4 regions of the Virgibacillus ihumii genome follow, and region 1 is predicted to be linked to each of the others. Evidence: riboswitches for the same ligand, from Rfam matches in the RefSeq annotation. Region 1 holds a riboswitch; each other region holds the start of a gene.
The links. A riboswitch is a leader RNA that binds a small molecule or an ion and turns the genes downstream of it on or off. The one in region 1 is predicted to bind S-adenosylmethionine.

Region 1 (4,954 bases):
TAATTGGATCAGGAGAATAAACTTGGAATTATCTATGCAGCGGCAGCCTATACACTTTGGGGGTTTCTGCCAATCTATTGGAAACTTGTCCAGCACGTTCCGGCAGATGAAATTCTTGCACACCGCATTCTGTGGTCATTCATTTTTATGATGATCATCGTGCTTGTATCCGGCAAGCTGCGGCCATTTTTCAAGGAGTGCAGACAAATACTGCACGACAAAAAGAAACTGATCGGGATTTCTGCGGCTTCCGTCATTATCAGCATCAACTGGCTGACGTTTATTTGGGCGGTTAACAGTGAACATGTTGTTCAGGCAAGCCTTGGCTATTACATAAATCCGCTTGTCAGTATTTTACTGGGCATGATTGTTTTAAATGAATCTCTAAGCAGACGGCAGCTGCTTTCATTCATCCTGGCGGCGATCGGGGTTATCAATCTCACCATCAGTTTTGGCGTGTTTCCATGGGTCTCCCTCGTATTGGCATTCAGCTTCGGGCTGTATGGACTGTTGAAAAAAATGGTCGATATCGGAGCAATGTTCGGGCTGACGATTGAAACGATGATTGTAACACCGATTGCACTTATTTATCTGGTTGTTATTCCTGGCAGTACGCTTGCACCTGACATAATGCTCTCCAGAAATGGTACTTTACTGTTTGGTGCCGGTATAGCCACGGCGATCCCGCTTCTGCTGTTTGCTGCCGGGGCGAAACGGATTCCGCTGTCAATGGTTGGCTTTCTACAGTACATTGCACCGACTCTTATGCTTGTTCTCGGCGTGTTTTTGTATGACGAACCATTTACACAGGCACATCTTGTTTCATTCCTATTCATTTGGGTGGCATTAATCATCTACATGGGAGCGGCACGGCATAAAAAACCGGTACGCCAAAAAGAAATCTAAATTATTTTAAAAAATCTGTTGACGAACGGCACGGAACATGTATATAATATTCATTAAATTAATTAAAGTTAGTTATATCTTCTTATCAAGAGCGGCGGAGGGATAGGCCCTGTGAAGCCCGGCAACCTAAAAGGCAGTCATTGCTTTGAAAGGTGCTAAATCCTACAGATCAATTTTCGATCTGGAAGATAAGAGGAGGATCGTTGTAAATAACGCCCTCTTCTTAGGAAGAGGGCTTTTTCATTCTCCTCTTCCTCCAGATACAATTCAAGGAGGAATTTTTCATGTCAAACTATCAACTTTTTAACCCGGAAACTAACCTGCTTCACGGCGGACAGCAGCCTGATCCGACTACAGGATCACGCGCGGTGCCAATCTATCAGACTACTTCCTATGTGTTTCGGGATACGGAACATGCGCAGAATCTTTTTGGACTGAAGGAAGCAGGCAATATTTATACCCGTATCGGCAACCCGACCGTTGATGCATTTGAACAGCGGATTACATTACTTGAGGACGGTGCTGCAGCGGTGGCGACTTCATCCGGGATGGCAGCAATTACACTATCCATTTTAAACATCGCCCAAAGTGGAGATGAAATCATCGCCGACAGTAATTTGTACGGCGGGACATATAATCTGTTTGCCAATACACTCCCACGTTATGGCATCGATGTAAAATTTGTCGACGGAACGGACCTGGAACAGATTCGCAGTTCGATAACATCCAAAACAAAAGCAATCTTTGGTGAGACGATCACTAACCCGAGCCTGAATGTATTGGACATTGAAAAGATTGCCGAAATCGCGCATGAAAATGATATTCCGGTTATCATTGATAATACGTTTGCTACACCTTACGTTTCGAAGCCACTAACATGGGGGGCCGACATTGTCATTCATTCCGCAACGAAATGGATCGGCGGCCATGGTACAACAATAGGCGGAGTGGCGATTGACGGCGGCAGATTTGATTGGACAAAAGGGAAATTCCCTGGGTTCACCGAGCCTGACGAAAGCTATCACGGCGTTCGCTATGCGGATCTTGGTCCTGTAGCATTTGCCACAAAACTGCGTGTCCAGTTGCTGCGCGATATTGGTGCATGTCTTGGACCACAGGATGCGTTCCAACTGCTGCAAGGACTGGAAACCCTTCATCTACGGGTGGAGCGACATAATAAAAATGCGGCAGAAGTTGCTGACTTCCTGCAAAATCATCCTGCAGTCGAATGGGTCAACTACCCTGGTTTAAAAGATCATCCATCACACCAGACCGCACAGAAATATTTTCAGATCGGATTTGGTTCGGTGATTACATTTGGTATTAAAGGTGATCGTGATGCTGGACGCAAAGTAATTGATAATATTTCTATCTGGTCCCACGTTGCCAATGTCGGCGACGCTAAATCGCTGATCATTCATCCGGCATCAACGACACACCAGCAGCTGGGTGCTGAAGACCTGAAGCAAAGCGGTGTTACAGAGGAATTAATCCGCCTGTCAGTTGGCCTTGAATCGACTAAGGATACGTTAGCCGACCTGGATCAGGCAATCGCAAATGCAGCCGGTGTTGAAAAAACAATTGAGACGACGGATGCTGATGCCATTAACTGGCTGCTGTCCACCCCATTCAACCGGGAGAACGGACTTCGCAAAAAAACCATTGCTGTCTATGGCGAAACATCGTTCAATAATTTGGATAAATTAGGATTCCAGATCGTTACAGTCGGCAATCATGGGAACTACAACTCATTGCAGGAAATTCCATTTGATGTGGATGCTGTTGCAACGAATAATCAGGCACTGCCTCCTGAGACGATTGAACAGTTTATTAATAAAGAAGGAAAAATTCTTTGGACAGATAATCCGAGCGAAAGTGACCAAACTTTGGAGAATGCCAAAGCCGCCGGAATTACTGTTATTTCCGGAAAGGATGCCTATCAAGAAGCAACCAGACTTCGTAGTGGTCAATCTGATAAAGTACTGACAAACGCATAAGGAAATGCAGCGGACGGGGAGAAGTCTTGGTAAAAAGATTGCCCCCGTCCCGCTTTTTCCGAACCGGTTGATGTTTCGCCCGTGCGGTTGATGTTTTCCCCATACGGTTGATGTTCCGCCTGTGCGGTTGATGTTTTCCCCATACGGTTGATGTTTCACCTGTGCGGTTGATGTTCCGCCTGTGCGGTTGATGTTTTCCCCATACGGTTGAAGTTTCGCCCGTACGGTTGATGTTCCACTCGTACAGTTAATCTTTCTGCTACGTTAAAATTTTTTAAGAAGGGAGTTTTTATTGATGAAACCGATTCAAGTTGCGCTGATTGGTCTTGGGACCGTCGGATGCGGAGTCTACCAAACACTGCATATACACAAGCAGCGCCTGGAAATCGTGCTTGGTGCACCGGTTGAGCTGACAACGGTTGTCATCGAAAACCCGGATAAACACCAAAGGATTGCCGAAAAGGCGCCCATCTCAACAGATATTTCAGATATTCTGTACAACCCGGAAATTGATGTGGTTTTTGAGGCAATCAATGGGAAAGAACCGGCTTTCACCTATTTAAAACAGTGCATTCAAGCCGGAAAACATGTGGTCACTGCCAACAAGGAAATGTTCGCATCACATGGCAGGGAACTGAAGGAACTGGCCAAAACCAATGATGTCCAAATCGGCTATGACGCGACAACAGCCGGTGGTATTCCGATCATCCAAACAATCAGCCAGTTGTTTCGGGCCAATCAGATTCAGCAGGTGCAGGCAATTTTGAACGGTACATCAAACTATATCCTGACTGAGATGCGGGAAAATAAGCTCTCCTTCTCCACTGCACTGAAACAGGCACAAAAATGGGGTTACGCCGAAGCAGATCCAACGAACGATATCGAGGGATATGATGCTTTTTACAAATTGATGATTCTCAGTGAGCTTATTTACGATAAGCAACCTGACCCGGAAAACATCAGCCATTCCGGAATCACCGGAATAACTGGCGACTCCATTGAAAAAGCGCAACAGGATGGTAATCGGATCAAACATATCGCTTCAATCAATTACGATAAGGCAGGCAATTTGACAGCGGCAATTGAACCGGTGGCTGTCTCAAAGGAACATCCCCTCTATGCGGTCGAAGGTGTCGATAATGCAATCCACCTGAAAGCAGACATCGTTGGGGATATAACATTAACCGGACCCGGTGCAGGTTCATTTCCAACCGCAAGTGCCATGATTGAAGATTTTTGCCTAATTCTCAGTAAGCGGCCCGCTCCCATCCCCATCAGTTAAATAAAATAAGATTGTCTATTTCGACCACGAGCAAAAATCGTCTTCTGCCTGAAGGCGATTTTTTCAATTTCATTACCAATTATCATATAGGCGTGTGCACTTTTTCAATCTCTGCATAAAATGTTAATAAATCGAAACATCCTATTGCTATACTTGCCTGTATAATCGGGTACAGATATAGTGTATACATGAACAGCTAAACGAAGAAGAAGCATAGGTGTGAGCAAGTTGAAAAGAAGATACATTTACATTATTTTGGTTATACTGCTTATAGGTTTCATCAGTTTATTTTTTATGTTCCGGGAAAATCCCGAAGAGCAATTTAACGAAACACACGAGCAGCCGCAGCAAGAGGAAAAACAACAGAAAAAAGACTCGGAGCAAGCAAATGAACCGAACACGAAAAAACAGGAAGAAAAGAAGGCAGAAGAAGAACAAGAAGAGAATTCAGTTACCGAGTCGTTGAAACTCATCCTGGGCGAGGCATTGGAGCGAACGGTTGATCTGTTTACCAGCAAGGAATCTCATATCGTTGCAATTGGTGATTCATTAACACAGGGTGTCGGGGATGACGTTGTAGAAGGCGGCTATGTCGGCATTCTAAAAAATATTATGAATGATGGTGGAGATAAGCAGGTAACATTTGATAACTATGGCGTACGCGGAAATACATCAAGTCAACTGTACGACCGGCTGGATGACCCGAAAATAAAACAATCGTTAAAAGATGCTGATATCATTTTAATTACGATTGGCGCGAACGATGTCA
Region 2 (4,954 bases), 2.4 Mb from region 1:
ATTTCAGCGGCCATTTTGGCAATTTCAACATTATATTTCCATACTTCTTTCTGGAATGGACTTACAAATGCTTCACCCTTTCCGTTTGTCCATACTTCGCCATTTTTAGTAAAGGACCACTCCGGATGTTTTTTTGCAAGCACAGAATCTTTAAAAACAACAATCCGCGCAATTGGGTAAATGCCTTTTTTCTCAAGTTTTTTCAATAGTTTTCTGGGATCATCAATAAAATTTATACCAATATCCTCATATTTAGTACCCTCAGGTTTAAATGTTAAATTACCGTGATCTTCTTTTATGTCAATAACCATTGCATTCAATTCGGTTGTTTCCACGAGATTGATCAGTTCATTCATCCTGCTTCCGCCGGCAGACGGACCAGTGACATAAATCCCTCTAACAGCATCAGGGTATTTAAACGTAAAACCGGAATCATATGTAAAACGCTGCATTTTGTTTTCCAATCCAATTGTTTCGACACTTGTATGCCGTTCCTTATGCATGCTTGCACGATGTATCTCTTCCCCACTGGACTGTTGCGTAAACAGCATTACAGCTGCCAGCCCTGCAACAAGAACTCCGGCACATGCCAATATAATCAGCTGTTTTTTTCCCATTTTTCTATCAATCTCCTATGCAAAGTTATAAACCTATTATAATGGAATTTGTCATTTTTTAGAAGATAATAGCAGAAAATTTATACGGAATTTTTAATAGGAATAAGTTACATCGCTAATTTCATGGTTTGGAATGAATGGAGGGGTGTTGGAAGTATTGATTGCTGAAGTTTACGCCATGCGGACACAATTTAGAACTCCACTGTATAAAAAAACAATGGCGGCTGGCTGCAGGAATCACCGTCATTGTCCTATAAAACTTTAAAAATCATATTGAGTTTCTTTTTTGTCGAGGATGCTTTTATATGTTTCCGTTAATTCAATTGTATCTTCCACCAGCCGATCAAGCCTGAACAGCACATCATCATCAACAATTTCTTTTCGGTAAAAATTCTTTTCCTCAATAAATACATATGATTGAACGATCTGTGCCTTCATATAACCAAGTATCGGTTTTAATTGCTGTTCAGGAATTAAATAATGTTTGGCCGATCCTGCAGTTACAAGTATACTGACGATTTTTTCCCGAAATGCGTCAACAGGAAGTAAATCAAAAATATTTTTCAATGTACCGGGAATGGATGCCTGAAATATTGGTGTCCCGATTATAATCGCATCCGCTTCCATCAACGTTTGCGCCACATATTTGGTATCGCCTTCGTATTCCATAAAATTACGTCCGTCACTGAACTGAATATCATATTCCGCCAGATCAATCAGTGCAGTCTGTGCATCAGGAAATTTCTTCGTTACAATATTCATCGTGTATTCCATTGCTGTTCTTGTTTTTGATCCGACAGTTGAGCCGGATAATCCGATAATTTTCATTTGTTTCTCCCCCCGCTACTCCTTAATCAGTGTTCATGCGCCGGATTGCCCTGATCATAACTGCACATCAACGATTCATCATGTGGATGTTCTTTATTTTCTAACTGAATGGTTACATGGCCGATCCCTTTTTGCTCCAATTGTTCCTCAATATATCGGAGCAGATTTTGACTTTCTTTAATATTGAGACTGCCATCAACTACCGCATGACAGGATAATGCGTTTTGCCCGCTCGTAATACTCCAAACGTGCAAATCATGAATGCCGTGCACACCCTGAACATTTTCAATCGTATTAATAACCTCATCCAATTCAACATTTTTCGGTGTACCTTCCATGAGTACATGGACGGCGTCTTTTGTAACTTTCCAACCGCTTATCAGTACCAAAGCTGCCACAATGATACTTGCGAGCGGGTCTGCCCAGCCCCAATTGAAAAACATGATGAGAAGTGCAGCAACAATTGCTCCAACCGATCCGAGTAAATCGCCGAGTACATGCAGGAATGCCGCACGCAAATTTAAATTTTCATCGGTGTCACCACGCATTAAAATCCATGCTACCACGATGTTTACAATAAGACCAATGATGGCGATGATAAGCATGCCGACCGACGCCACTTCATGCGGGCTGGTAAACCGCTGAAATGCCTCATAGAAGATATACAGTGCAATGGCCATAAGTGTCACACCATTAAAAAAGGCTGCCAAAATTTCAAAGCGTTTATACCCATATGTTTTACTGTAGTTAGCTACTTTCTCACCCATGGCAAAAGCAATCAATCCAACACCAAGGGAAACAGAGTCACTAAGCATGTGACCCGCATCTGACAGTAAAGCAAGACTGTTCGTGATAAACCCGCCAACCGCCTCTATGATCATATATGCGGTTATAATAATAAAGCTGATCATCAATGCCTTTTTATTTGCACCATGTGTATGGTCGTGACCATGATCGTGTCCCATAGGAATACCTCCCTGCTATTATGTAACATATTAAAGTTGGCATCAGCTGTGCAGTGCATGGTCAATGGTTTGCTTCAAAATGTTAATAACATGCTCATCGTCATGGGAATAATACAATGTTGTGCCTTCCCGGCGATACTTCACGAGACGCAAGTTCTTTAGGAATCGAAGCTGATGTGAGACTGTAGATTGCCTCAGGTGCAGCGCTTCCGCAATACCATTCACCGAATATTCATTATGAAATAATAAGTGCAGGATCCGGATTCTGGTTGGATCCCCTAAAGCTTTAAATGTCTGCGAAACAACAAACAATGTTTCCTCATCCAAATCTTTTTGTTCGATCTGCTGTTCTTCATTTTGATCTGCCATTTATAATTCCCCCACTCGTCTAAACCATTCGAATGTTTGGCTGAAGGTTGTCAATATTAATATATGCGTATATCAGTATATGTTCATATTTTATAATTGAACCATTCAAAAGTCAAGAAACCGTCTATGATGATGAGCTGCAAATTTTTGTATTGACATTCCAAAACTTCAGGTGTATCGTATTATTTAAACTAAACTGAATAACGAAATATTCTTATCCAGAGAGGTGGAGGGACTGGCCCTTTGAAGCCTCAGCATCGGTTATAAAACTGTGCTAATTCCAGAAGCGCAATGCTTGAAGATAAGAAGAGTGACGTATAAAACAGTCAGGTCTCTTCTTATTGGAAGAGGCCTTTTTATGTTTTCGGATTCAGTTACCTTAAAGGAGGAACATGGATGACAACCAAAATCGGTACAAAAGCACCTTTTCGCGCAGACCAGGTTGGGAGTTTGCTCCGACCTGAGCGGCTGCATGCGGCAAGAAAGGATTTTAAAGAAGGCACTATTTCTGCAGAACAATTGCGTGATGTGGAAAATGAGGAAATCAAACGGGCAGTTGACAAACAAATTGAAACCGGCCTGGAAGCTGTCAGTGATGGGGAATTCCGCCGAACCTGGTTCCACCTCGACTTTATGGAACATTTAAACGGATTTGAAGGATATGTACCTGAACAGGGTTATGCATTCAATGATCAGGAAACGGAAAAATACAACGTTCGGAATTCGGGGAAAATCTCATTTAACCGAAGTCATCCATTTTTACGGGATGTCAACGACCTACTTGATATTGTTGATGAACGTGCCGCTGTAAAGTTTGCGATCCCAAGCCCAAATATGTTTTTTAACGATGGTATTCGAAATGCAGACATTTATCCGGATGTTGAAAAATATGCAGAAGACATTATCCAGACGTATCAAGATGCGCTTCAGGCTTTTTATGACAAAGGACTCCGCTATTTGCAGCTGGATGATGTCTATATTGCCGGGCTTGCTGCTGACAGTGTTCCATGGAATGATGATATGGTCGACCGGGATTATCTGATTGACCTGGCAGTGCGTGTTCTCAATGAAAGCCTCGCCGAAAAACCGGATGACCTGACTGTAACAGTACACTTATGCCGGGGAAATTACCGCTCCACATGGGCATTTGAAGGCAGCTATGACCGGATTGCCCCGAAATTATTTGCAAAAGGCAATGTTGATGGATTTTTCCTCGAGTATGATGATGATCGTTCCGGCAGCTTTAATCCGTTGAAATACGTTCCTGAGGGTGGTCCGCGCGTTGTACTTGGCGTTATCACATCCAAATCGGGTGAACTGGAAAATAAAGATGAAGTCATCTCGCGTATAAAAGGTGCGGCTGAATATGTTCCACACAACCAGTTGTGTCTGAGCCCACAATGCGGATTCGCTTCAACCCATCACGGTAACAAACTTACGGAGGAACAGCAGTGGGCAAAACTGAAATTTGTTGTGGATGTGGCCCGTGAAATTTGGAATTAAGTGCCAAAAAGGCTGGGACAAATCAAAAAGTGTAATTCAAAAAACGAACAATTCTAGAAATTAGCGGAGGAAATATACGTAGACTCCTGCGGGAGGAGAGGCCTAGATGAGACCCCGCAGTGCGTATGCACGAGGAGGGCTCAATGGCAGTGTGACATTTGATAATACCGTAACAAGCATTTCCAATATTATTAACCGAATTAACAAAATGGATTTTCAGGCAAAAGTTGTCCATCATATTTCCCAGTGAAAAAATCGTTGAATGCTGTATAAACGTTAAAGCCCGTACCTGATGTTCAGGCACGGGCTTGTTCAATTCACGTAAAGACATGGTTTCACTTTTTCATTTCACAATAAGAACCGGACAATCAGCCCGTTTAGCAACTTTGTGGCTTACACTGCCTAAAATCATCGTTTGCAGATTATTCAACCCTCTGCTCCCGATTACAATGCAATCAAAATCATGCGAATTTGCAAATTCAACGATTACCGGGCCGGGTTCCCCGTGAAGTATTTGCACGTTGTAGTCAATATTGTTTCCCTCAATCTGATTCAATACGTGCTGAATCTTTTCTTTTCTTCGCTGCATAATTTCATACTTACTGTCATGGTGGAGAACATCTGATTTTGATTTTTGCCCATCAACCACATAAACAACATCAATTGTTCCTT
Region 3 (4,954 bases), 590 kb from region 1:
CGGAACAAACAGTTTGAGCAGAAATTGATGCACAGCCTGAAGCAGATACAGGAAAAACAATCGGAATTATCGGCTGCGGATGAGCAGTTGGTTAATGAATATTTGGAAGAAGCGTATGAGTGGATGAATTATTATGACTGGATTCGCCGGTTAATCGTACACTTTGAAAGCGGCGAAATCTTTAAATACGTACCAAAAAAACAGGAGGAATTCAAATGAATAAAAAAGTGATTTTATCATGTGCGGTAACAGGTGCCGGAGAAACGACTGAAAAAAGTCCACATGTGCCGGTTACCCCGAAAGAAATAGCGGACTCAGCGATTAAAGCTGCAAAAGCGGGTGCAACGATTGCCCATATCCATGTCCGTGATCCAAAGACAGGAAAATTAAGCCATGACGTCAATCTTTATCAGGAAACGGTGGAACGAATTCGTGAAGCGGATACTGATGTGATTATCAATATTACGTCCGGTGGCGGCGGTGATTGGATTCCGAGCGAGGAAGATCCGACCCGTGGCGGTGCCGGAACCGACATTCAAACACCGGAAGAACGTCATGAACCGGTTGGAAAACTACTTCCGGAAATGTGTACGCTCGATTGCGGCAGTGTTAACTTTGGAAACATGCTGTATGTCAGCCCGACTGACTGGCTGCGCAAACAGGCTAAGCTCGTACAGGACAGCGGCGTTAAGCCGGAGCTGGAGTGCTTTGATACCGGACAAATTCGGTTTGCCAATCAGTTGGTGCAGGAAGGTCTGATTGACGGTGATCCGCTGTTTCAATTTTGTCTTGGCATTCCATGGGGAGCGGCAGCTGATGCAGAGACGTTGTCGTATATGAAGAGCAGAATCCCTGAAAATGGACGTTGGGCCGCATTCGGGATTGGCCGCATGCAAATGCCGATCGTCGCCGAATCTGTATTGCAGGGCGGAAGCGTTCGTGTTGGGCTTGAAGACAATCTGTATTTGAAAAAAGGGCAGTTGGCAACGAATGAACAGCTGGTTGATAAAGCGCTCGGGATCGTACAAAGCCTTGGGTCCGACATCATGTCACCAGCCGAGGCACGTGATTTATTAAATTTACGGAACCCAAATGGAAAGGAAGACTAGCATGATGAATAATACAATAATGAAGGTTACGGTTGTTGGAACTGGCGTAATCGGCAACGGCTGGATTACCCGGTTTCTGGCAAACGGTTATCAGGTAACAGCAACAGATCCAGCCCCGGGTGCAGAAGAAAGGATGCGGGAGGCTGTGCGACATGCCTGGCCGGCGATGGAGCAGATGGGACTGTCTGACGCGGCATCCGTGGATAACCTGTTTTTTAAAGAAGATCTCGCAGAAGCTGTTGGGAATGCTGATTTTATTCAGGAATGTGTTCCGGAGCGTGAAGGATTGAAACGAGGCGTGATTGCCGATATCGATCAGCATGCACCAGCGGAAGCAGTTATTGCCTCAAGCACATCGGGTATTTTGCCAAGTACGCTTCAGGCTGATGCGGAACATCATCCGGAGCGGGTTATTGTCGCACATCCATTCAATCCAGTTTATTTGATGCCGTTGGTTGAACTGGTCGGCGGTGAGAAAACGGATGCTGCATTTGTTGAAAACGCAAGAGAGTTTTACAGCGGACTTGACATGAAGCCTCTTATCGTCAATAAAGAAATTGAAGGACACATCGCTGACCGGCTGATGGAGGCTATCTGGCGCGAGTCGCTGCACATTGTAAATGACGGTGTCGCAACCACTGAGGAAGTTGATGCATCGATCGTATATGGCCCGGGATTGCGTTGGGCTCTGATGGGGCCTTTCATGACGTTGCATATGGGTGGCGGAAAAGCAGGCATGCGCCATCTATTGGAACAATTTGGACCCGCGCTGAAATTGCCATGGACAAAATTGGAAGCACCGGAGTTAACGGATGAGCTTGCCGAAAAAGTAATTGAAGGCTGTGAACAGCAAACAGCAGGCGTTGAAATGGAAAAGCTGGAAGAACGTCGTAATGAATTTTTAATTGAACTGCAACAGCTGCTGGAAAAATACTGGCCAAGCGCTAATTTGACAGGTAAACTTTAAACGAACGGGAGGGACGGTACGATGAGCAAAGTAATCTTGAGTGATGTTGTCCGCGAAGACTGGATTGATTACAACGGCCACATGAATGATGCCGAATATGTGCGTGCATTCAGCTGGGGTGTTGATGCATTTATGAATCTGATCGGCTTGACCGGAGATTTCCGTGATTCTCAACACTACACAATGTTTACGCTGGAAAATCACGTGTGTTATTTAGATGAAATGAAGCTGGATGAGCCTTTTGAGGTTCGTTTGAGCCTGCTTGATTATGATGCCAAACGAGCGCACGTCTTTTTTGAATTGTATGGCGAAAAAGGAAAACGTGCTGCAACCAGTGAGCAGATGCTGATGGGAATTGATCAGACATCCGGCAGTCCGGCACCGTTTCCTGAAGAAGTTTTTGCGAAGGTGGAAGAGCTGGCTGCTGAGCATACGCCGGAAGAAAAGCCAAAAGAAGCGGGCCGTGTGATCGGGATTCGGAAGAAAAAGTAAGAGAGTATGGAACGTAAGATTTCCGGCTGGGGATGAAATCGCACATATCTGGTCCGGAATCGCACATATATGTGTCAAAACCGCACATATCGATGTTGAAACCGCACATAAGCGGTTCAAAATCGCACATATATGATGGGGTCATCATATATTCGAATCGTAGGTCGAATTAATCAAAATTATGGGATTATCTAAAAACGCGAATATCTGATTCGAAATCGCGAATAATGGTTGCAAAAACGTGGATATCCGGTTCAAAACCGCGAATATCCATTCCGAAATCGCGCATATCCAGTTCGAAATTGTGCGCATATATGATTATGCATGATGGCTGATATAATGCAGTCAATTCAAGGATGAACAACTGCATAATGAGTGGATAATTGAAATTGTACTGATCTAAAATTCATGTTGACAAATTAAATATCTGTGATAACATAAACAAAAATTAAATAATTATGATTACTTCTTATCAAGAGAGAGGGAGGGACTGACCCTGTGAACTCTCGGCAACCAGCTTTTATTAAGCATGGTGCCAAATTCAGAGGAATGGATAGCATTCCGAAGATGAGAAGGTGCGGCAAAATTAATTCATTGTTTTGTGAACCCTTCTCTATTTCGGAGAAGGGTTTTTTGCATTTGATTGGAAAGGGGAGCGTATAAAAAATGGAAGTGTAAACAAGTACATACAGGATTTCCGGCAAAAGGCGTGATGATTAAAGGTTTTGTAAGGAAAACGCCTAATTTGCAGTCACCTATACGCTTAAATTCTAGTTTTCTTATTGGTTTAGTGTATTTAACTTTCAAGGAGTGATATTTTATGAAAAAGCAAATTCATTTAAACGGTTTTATCCAAAACTCACCTTCTCCGCACTCAACAGGGTTGTGGAAATATGAAAAAGATCAAGGTACCAATCATAACCGATTGTCTTACTGGACAGAAACAGCAAAAGTGTTGGAACGTGGGAAATTCGATGCACTTTTTATCGCTGATGTATTAGGGACCTACAGTGTTTATAAAAACAGCCATCGACCGGCGGCACAGCATGCTGTACAGCTGCCCGCACATGATCCGTTGATTCCGATTTCGGCAATGGCGGCGGTAACGGAAAACTTAGGTTTTGCACCGACCATATCCGCAACATACGCACAGCCTTATGCGTTGGCACGGCAGTTATCCACGCTGGATCACCTGACAGAAGGGCGTGTGGCCTGGAATGTGGTGACATCGTATTTGGAAAGTGAAGCGGTGAACCTTGGTCTTTCCGGACGCCTTCAGCATGATCTCCGCTATGACCGGGCGGATGAGTTTTTGGAAGTGGTTTATAAGTTATGGGAACACAGCTGGGATGACAATGCCGTTATTTATGATAAAGAAAATGACAATTTTGCAGATCCGGATAAGGTCGACTTGATTAATCATCAAGGGGAATTTTTCGATGTACCCGGACCGCATTTAGTCGAACCATCGCCACAGCGTACGCCGGTTCTCTTCCAGGCAGGGGCTTCACCAAGGGGAAGAAATTTTGCGGCAAAACACGCAGAAGCTGTTTTTACAAAAAATCATTCACTGGATGCTTTGCAGCAATATTCCGAGGACATTCGGAATCGCACGAAGGAACAGGGCAGACAACCTGGTAATGTGCTTATTTTCCCAATGATTTTGCCGATTATCGGTTCGACAGAAGAAGAGGCTTATGCCAAATATGAGGAACTTACGGAGCAGGTCAGCTATGAAGGAACGCTTTCGCTGTTATCCGGGCATACAGGGATTGATTTCTCCACATACGATCCTGACCAGTATATCGAGGATATGAAAACGGAAGCTGTTCAGGGGAATCTGGATATGTATGCCAAAGATCCAAATAAAAAATGGACATTGCGTGAGGCTGTTAAAAATCATGGGCTTGGCAATGGAACGGTCCGGTTTATCGGGACACCGGAACAGATCGCCAACAAAATAGAAGAGTGGGCAATCGAGGGCGATGCTGATGGATTTAATATTGCCCAAACGTATTCACCGGGGACATTTGAGGAATTTGTGGATTATGTTGTGCCTGAGTTGCAGAAACGCGGGATCTATCGGAAAGAATATGAGGCAAAAACATTGCGGGAGAACATGTTTGGTAAAGGACAGCCCCACTTGCCGGAAAATCATCCTGCTAAAAAATTAGGAGTATTAAGCAAATAACAACACGTTAAAAGGAGGAGAAAATGGACGCACTAACAATCTATTTGTGGATCGGATTATCGTTGTTTTTGGTCATTATGTTGGCTTTAGGATTTGTTGGCTCGAAGAAAACGAAAAATATGAGTGATTTTGCGATTGGTGGTGAAAAGCTGGGTCCGGTAGTGCTTGGGCTGTCCTTTGCATCAACCTATTTGA
Region 4 (4,954 bases), 470 kb from region 1:
TGATTTTTCCGTACGCCTTCTATTCGTTTTATTGATGGCGGTTGCTTTTGCCACTGACCAGTTCCATTGGTCCTGGATTTGGATTACACCGATTGTTTTGGCATCTGTACTTAACATGATCCTTGCTGCAAAAACTCCGATGCATCGACCACTTGATGTTTTACTGGCAGGTTTACTGATCAGTCCTGAAATTTATTTATGGGTCAAATTAATTACATTCACACAAGTTTGGCTGGGGAAATTATCCGCCCATAAAAAAGATGGCTGGGCCAACCAATATAAGGCTGAAAGTGGAAAAACAAGCAGCAAACTTATACAAGGATTATTAATAAGCATCATTTTTGTTATGATCGTCACTTTCCTGTGTTTTCAATTCAGAGATTATTTAACAAGCTCTGCAGTTCAAACGGCTATCCATCCCTATTTAATGATAGGTTGGATCTCATTAACATATTTAACGATATTTTCATCGTTGGCAATGTTATACCAGATTTGGACGTTGAGAGGCCGGCATTCCGCTTAAAATAATAAGGAGGTAATAATTAATGAAGAAAGTAAGGAAAGCAATCATACCAGCAGCTGGTCTGGGAACCAGGTTCTTGCCAGCAACAAAAGCAATGCCGAAAGAAATGTTACCAATTGTAGATAAGCCAACAATTCAGTATATCGTCGAAGAGGCGGTTGAAGCTGGAATTGAAGATATTATTATTGTGACCGGAAAGGGTAAACGTGCCATTGAGGATCACTTCGATCATGCATTTGAATTGGAAGAAAATCTTATCCGAAAAGAAAAGTTTGAATTGCTTCAAAAGGTTCGTGAATCAGCCAAAGTTGATATTCATTATATTCGTCAAAAACAGCCCAAGGGACTTGGTCACGCTGTTTTATGTGCCAGGAAGTTTATTGGAGATGAACCGTTTGCTGTTCTGCTGGGAGATGATATTATGCAGGCAGATACACCCTGTATCAAACAAATTATCAATCAGTATGAAAAAACGGGTGCCTCTGTCCTCGGCGTTCAGGAAGTTCCCAAAAACGAAACTCATCGGTATGGAATTATCGATCCAACTAAACAAGAAGGTCGTTTATATGATGTAAACTGTTTTGTTGAGAAGCCACGTGATAATCCACCATCAAATTTGGCCATCATGGGCCGCTATGTATTAACACCTGATATATTCCGGTTTTTGGAAACAAAAGAAATCGGTGCTGACGGAGAAATCCAGCTAACGGATGCCATCCAACGACTAAATGAACGTCAAGGCGTATATGCGTATAATTTTGATGGCAAGCGATATGATGTCGGTGAAAAAATTGGTTTTATATTAACCACTATGGAAGTCGCATTAAACAATCCGGCTATCAGGCAAGATGTTATGAATGGTATTGAAGACATATTAAAGAAGGAGAAAACCATTCTTGATAGGAATTTTCACTTAATGGAAAGTAAACCGTAACTCCGGGTTCAAATTGTTCACCCTGATTTCGTGTAATTATTTCGGAATCAGGGTTTTCATGTAATTGCTTTAAGAAACTGTAAACATCAAGGATTAGCAAAAAGCGATTAAACCCTGTTTAGATTTAATCGCCTCATTGACTGTCTTCTCCCCTCTTAGTTATTTAACCAGCTCTTTTCTTGTATGTTTTCCAGGATGGTGTTCGGGAAGAAGGTCGCCTTTTTCAAACAGATTATCCCTTAATGACGTTCCGTGATAATCATGTTTCACCAACCCTCTCTCCTGTAAAATAGGAATTACCAACTCAACAAAATCTTTAAATGTCCCAGGTGTGATAGCATACGCAATATTGAATCCGTCAACACCTGTTTCATCAACCCATTCTTCCAGCTGATCTGCAATTTGTTCGGGTGAACCTGCGATATATCCGCTCATGCCGCCAATTCCGACAAAATCTTTTATCTCTCCAACGGTCCATTGTTTATCCGGGTCTATGTTTGTAAAACTTTCCAGCGCAGAGCGGATTGAATCGTTTTCGATGTACTCAATAACCTGATCCTCTTCATATGCTGACAAATCAATTCCTGTCCATCCACCGAATAAAGCAGATGCACCTTCATGACTGATATATTTTTTGTAGTCTTCCAGTTTTTCCAGTGCGTCCGATTCCGTTTTTCCAACAATTGGTGTCAGCATGGTTAATATTTTTATCTCATCCTGGGACCTGTTCGTTTTGGCAATATCCTCACGCAAGCGTCTCACCGTCTCTTTGGCGGCATTTTTGGTAGGCGAACCAATAAAGACCAATTCCGCATGCTTTGAGGCAAAAGCTCTTCCCTTTGGTGATGCGCCAGCCTGATACAATACTGGGGTTCTTTGTTTGGACGGTTCAGATAAATGAGCACCGGGAACCTTATAGTATTTTCCTTCATGATGGATATCATGTACCTTGTCTGGATCAGTGTATACACCATTTTCTTTATCCAATTTTACTGCATCACTTTCCCAGCTTTCTTCCCAGAGTTTGTAACAAACATCGACATATTCCGCTGCAATATCATACCGTTCATCATGTTTAATCTGACCGGCCCTCCCCATATTGACCGCCGCACTCTTAAGATAAGACGTAACAATATTCCAGCCGACCCGTCCATTTGTCAGATGATCAAGCGTCGTCATCCGACGGGCAAATAAATATGGATGTTCATGCGTCACGGAAGAGGTTACCCCGAACCCGAGATGATTTGTAACCGCAGCCATTAACGGTACAATCAGCAGCGGATCATTCACCGGTGCCTGAGCTCCCTGCCGTACCGCTGCATCTCTTGATCCTTTATAAACATCATACGTGCCAAGCACATCTGCAATAAATACCGCATCAAATCTTCCGCGCTCCAACAGTTTAGCAAGTTCAATCCAATAACTGCTGTCCTTATAACGATGTGACTCATCTTCCGGGTGTGTCCAAAGACCCGGTGACTGATGTCCTGGAGTATTCATATCGAATGCATTTAAGTAAATTCGTTTATTTACCATTCTATCCAGCCCCTTTCAGTATCAAATTAGATTAATTCCAAACAACCCCGCCGTTTACTAGTTCCGTAAAATAATACAACTGTTTTTTCGTCCGTTCCAAAATTTCCCGATCAATAATTGGGTTTTCACTATATTTATCTATTTGACTATCCAGCAAATAAAGTCCTTTCAGATTATACCCCTTTAATGTTGCAAGTACCGGCTTTAACGTATACTCAATTGCCAACAAATGTGAAGCACTTCCACCCGTCATCAATGGCAATACCGGGGTATGCTGTAATACATCCTGCGGCAGCACATCAATCAAGGACTTCAATGCTCCGGAATATGCACCCTTATATACAGGTGATCCCACAATCACGCCGTTTGCCTTCCGAATCATCGCCGCAATATCCTGAACGATGGGATGTTCCCAATTTCCGGTAAACAAATCTTTATAAGGCAAATCCCGGACTGAAATATGCGTCACCGTAAAATGCTCCTCTGTTAACAAGTTCCCTAAATATTTCAGCACCTGGTCCGAACGTGAAGTTACAGAGGGGCTTCCTGATAAAATAACAATTTCACTCATTTCAACCATCCTTTCCTGTTTAGAAAACTTGGTTGTCACCAAACCTTTGGGTGACGACCATAGTTGCACTTATGCAATGAGGCTGGGACAAAAGTATTTTATCAAAAGAAAATACGAATTAACTTAGTTGAGGAATCTAGCCGCTCCGGAAATATACTTCGCTTTCACTTTCGAGCATAAGTGCGACATCAGCTCAAGGAAATCACTTTCGCTGTGTCTTCTTTACCGCGGGCGGCTGTTGAGCCTCTTCGTGCTTCGCACTCAGAGTCTCACCTAGGCCTTTCCTCCCGCAGGAGTCTACGCATATTTCCTCCGCTAAAATAGAGTATTGTCCGTCTTTTCTTATACATTTATTTGTTTTGTTCCAACCCCATCTGCTAAAAAGTACGCCGAAAAAATGCGTCAAAAAACCCCCTTTCCTTGGATAAGAAAAGAGGGTTACTTGCGATTATTGGAATCCGCCCTTATCTTCCAAGAAATTAATCTTGCTGGATTTAGCACCTTTCTGACAATGTCAGAGGTTGCTGAAGCTTCACAGGGCCAGATCCCTCAGCTTCTCTGGATAAGATATTTTATTATTACAGCCCATTATATTCCAATTAGTCTGATAAATCAAGTGGGTTTTTAAATTAATTAGTGTTTTCCATTATCGGATGACATTAAAATGGTTATATGGTTTTGATATTAGGGTGGCGGCGGTTGTTTGTTTATATTTAGTAATTCCCTTGCTATTTTTCATCCTCTAGGACACCAAATACTTCAAAAGGTGAGCGACCAGGGAAAAAAGTACGCGTTATTATGAGCGCTTCTGAAAAATAGAAATCATTTCTCATCTCCCCCTCATGTTCATCAAAGATTGTTCCAATCTGATAAATCCTTTCATAAACCTCATTTGGCGTGATTTTTAAACAATCAGCTAGGTCCTCCATTGTCAATCCGGATTTCTTCATTTCAACAACCAATTTTTTATACATTAACAAAATGCCCCTTTTTTATGCCAGCTTGATAATTAAAAGCCCATTTATGGTCTTTTTCCTTCGACGGTTAGAAAAAGCCAAATTTTAGTCTGCAAAACAAACATTCTTAGAATAATTATAAAAAAACGCCTATACCTATTGGAGGATAAGCGTTTAAAATATAAGCTTCCAAGCGGACTCGAACCGCTGACCCCTTCCTTACCATGGAAGTGCTCTACCGGCTGAGCTATGGAAGCATGATGGCTCCACAGGCAGGAATCGAACCTGCGACTAATCGGTTAACAGCCGATCGCTCTACCGCTGAGCTACTGTGGAATAATAATAACTAATTGGTATGTTACCCAAATATACTGCTATTTATAGCATTTCATATTACAAAAACCTGGCTGTTCACCAAGTTTTTACTATCAGAA

Region 2: another riboswitch for S-adenosylmethionine. It lies ahead of HUX68_RS00410 (5-methyltetrahydropteroyltriglutamate--homocysteine S-methyltransferase); the one in region 1 lies ahead of HUX68_RS11740 (PLP-dependent aspartate aminotransferase family protein).
Region 3: another riboswitch for S-adenosylmethionine. It lies ahead of HUX68_RS09110 (LLM class flavin-dependent oxidoreductase); the one in region 1 lies ahead of HUX68_RS11740 (PLP-dependent aspartate aminotransferase family protein).
Region 4: another riboswitch for S-adenosylmethionine. It lies ahead of ssuE (NADPH-dependent FMN reductase); the one in region 1 lies ahead of HUX68_RS11740 (PLP-dependent aspartate aminotransferase family protein).

What each region holds. Positions count from the first base shown of each region.
Region 1 covers NZ_CACVAN010000001.1:2,440,302-2,445,255, forward strand. The annotation lists gene rarD (EamA family transporter RarD) at 4-906, shown strand; SAM riboswitch class I at 986-1,101, shown strand; gene HUX68_RS11740 (PLP-dependent aspartate aminotransferase family protein) at 1,191-2,903, shown strand; gene HUX68_RS11745 (hypothetical protein) at 2,873-3,046, opposite strand; gene HUX68_RS11750 (homoserine dehydrogenase) at 3,199-4,185, shown strand; gene HUX68_RS11755 (SGNH/GDSL hydrolase family protein) at 4,414-4,954, shown strand, end outside.
Region 2 covers NZ_CACVAN010000001.1:69,239-74,192, reverse strand. The annotation lists gene HUX68_RS00430 (putative glycoside hydrolase) at 1-617, opposite strand, end outside; gene HUX68_RS00425 (NADPH-dependent FMN reductase) at 879-1,445, opposite strand; gene HUX68_RS00420 (cation diffusion facilitator family transporter) at 1,472-2,410, opposite strand; gene HUX68_RS00415 (ArsR/SmtB family transcription factor) at 2,453-2,779, opposite strand; SAM riboswitch class I at 2,991-3,087, shown strand; gene HUX68_RS00410 (5-methyltetrahydropteroyltriglutamate--homocysteine S-methyltransferase) at 3,176-4,282, shown strand; gene HUX68_RS00405 (hypothetical protein) at 4,389-4,532, shown strand; gene HUX68_RS00400 (universal stress protein) at 4,626-4,954, opposite strand, start outside.
Region 3 covers NZ_CACVAN010000001.1:1,849,870-1,854,823, reverse strand. The annotation lists gene HUX68_RS09130 (GbsR/MarR family transcriptional regulator) at 1-219, shown strand, start outside; gene HUX68_RS09125 (beta-keto acid cleavage family enzyme) at 216-1,109, shown strand; gene HUX68_RS09120 (3-hydroxyacyl-CoA dehydrogenase NAD-binding domain-containing protein) at 1,111-2,076, shown strand; gene HUX68_RS09115 (thioesterase family protein) at 2,098-2,568, shown strand; SAM riboswitch class I at 3,035-3,142, shown strand; gene HUX68_RS09110 (LLM class flavin-dependent oxidoreductase) at 3,389-4,759, shown strand; gene HUX68_RS09105 (sodium:solute symporter family transporter) at 4,783-4,954, shown strand, end outside.
Region 4 covers NZ_CACVAN010000001.1:2,911,347-2,916,300, reverse strand. The annotation lists gene HUX68_RS14250 (glycosyltransferase family 2 protein) at 1-523, shown strand, start outside; gene galU (UTP--glucose-1-phosphate uridylyltransferase GalU) at 546-1,457, shown strand; gene HUX68_RS14240 (LLM class flavin-dependent oxidoreductase) at 1,617-2,993, opposite strand; gene ssuE (NADPH-dependent FMN reductase) at 3,025-3,564, opposite strand; SAM riboswitch class I at 4,026-4,133, opposite strand; gene HUX68_RS14230 (hypothetical protein) at 4,293-4,538, opposite strand; tRNA gene HUX68_RS14225 (tRNA-Thr) at 4,705-4,777, opposite strand; tRNA gene HUX68_RS14220 (tRNA-Asn) at 4,782-4,856, opposite strand.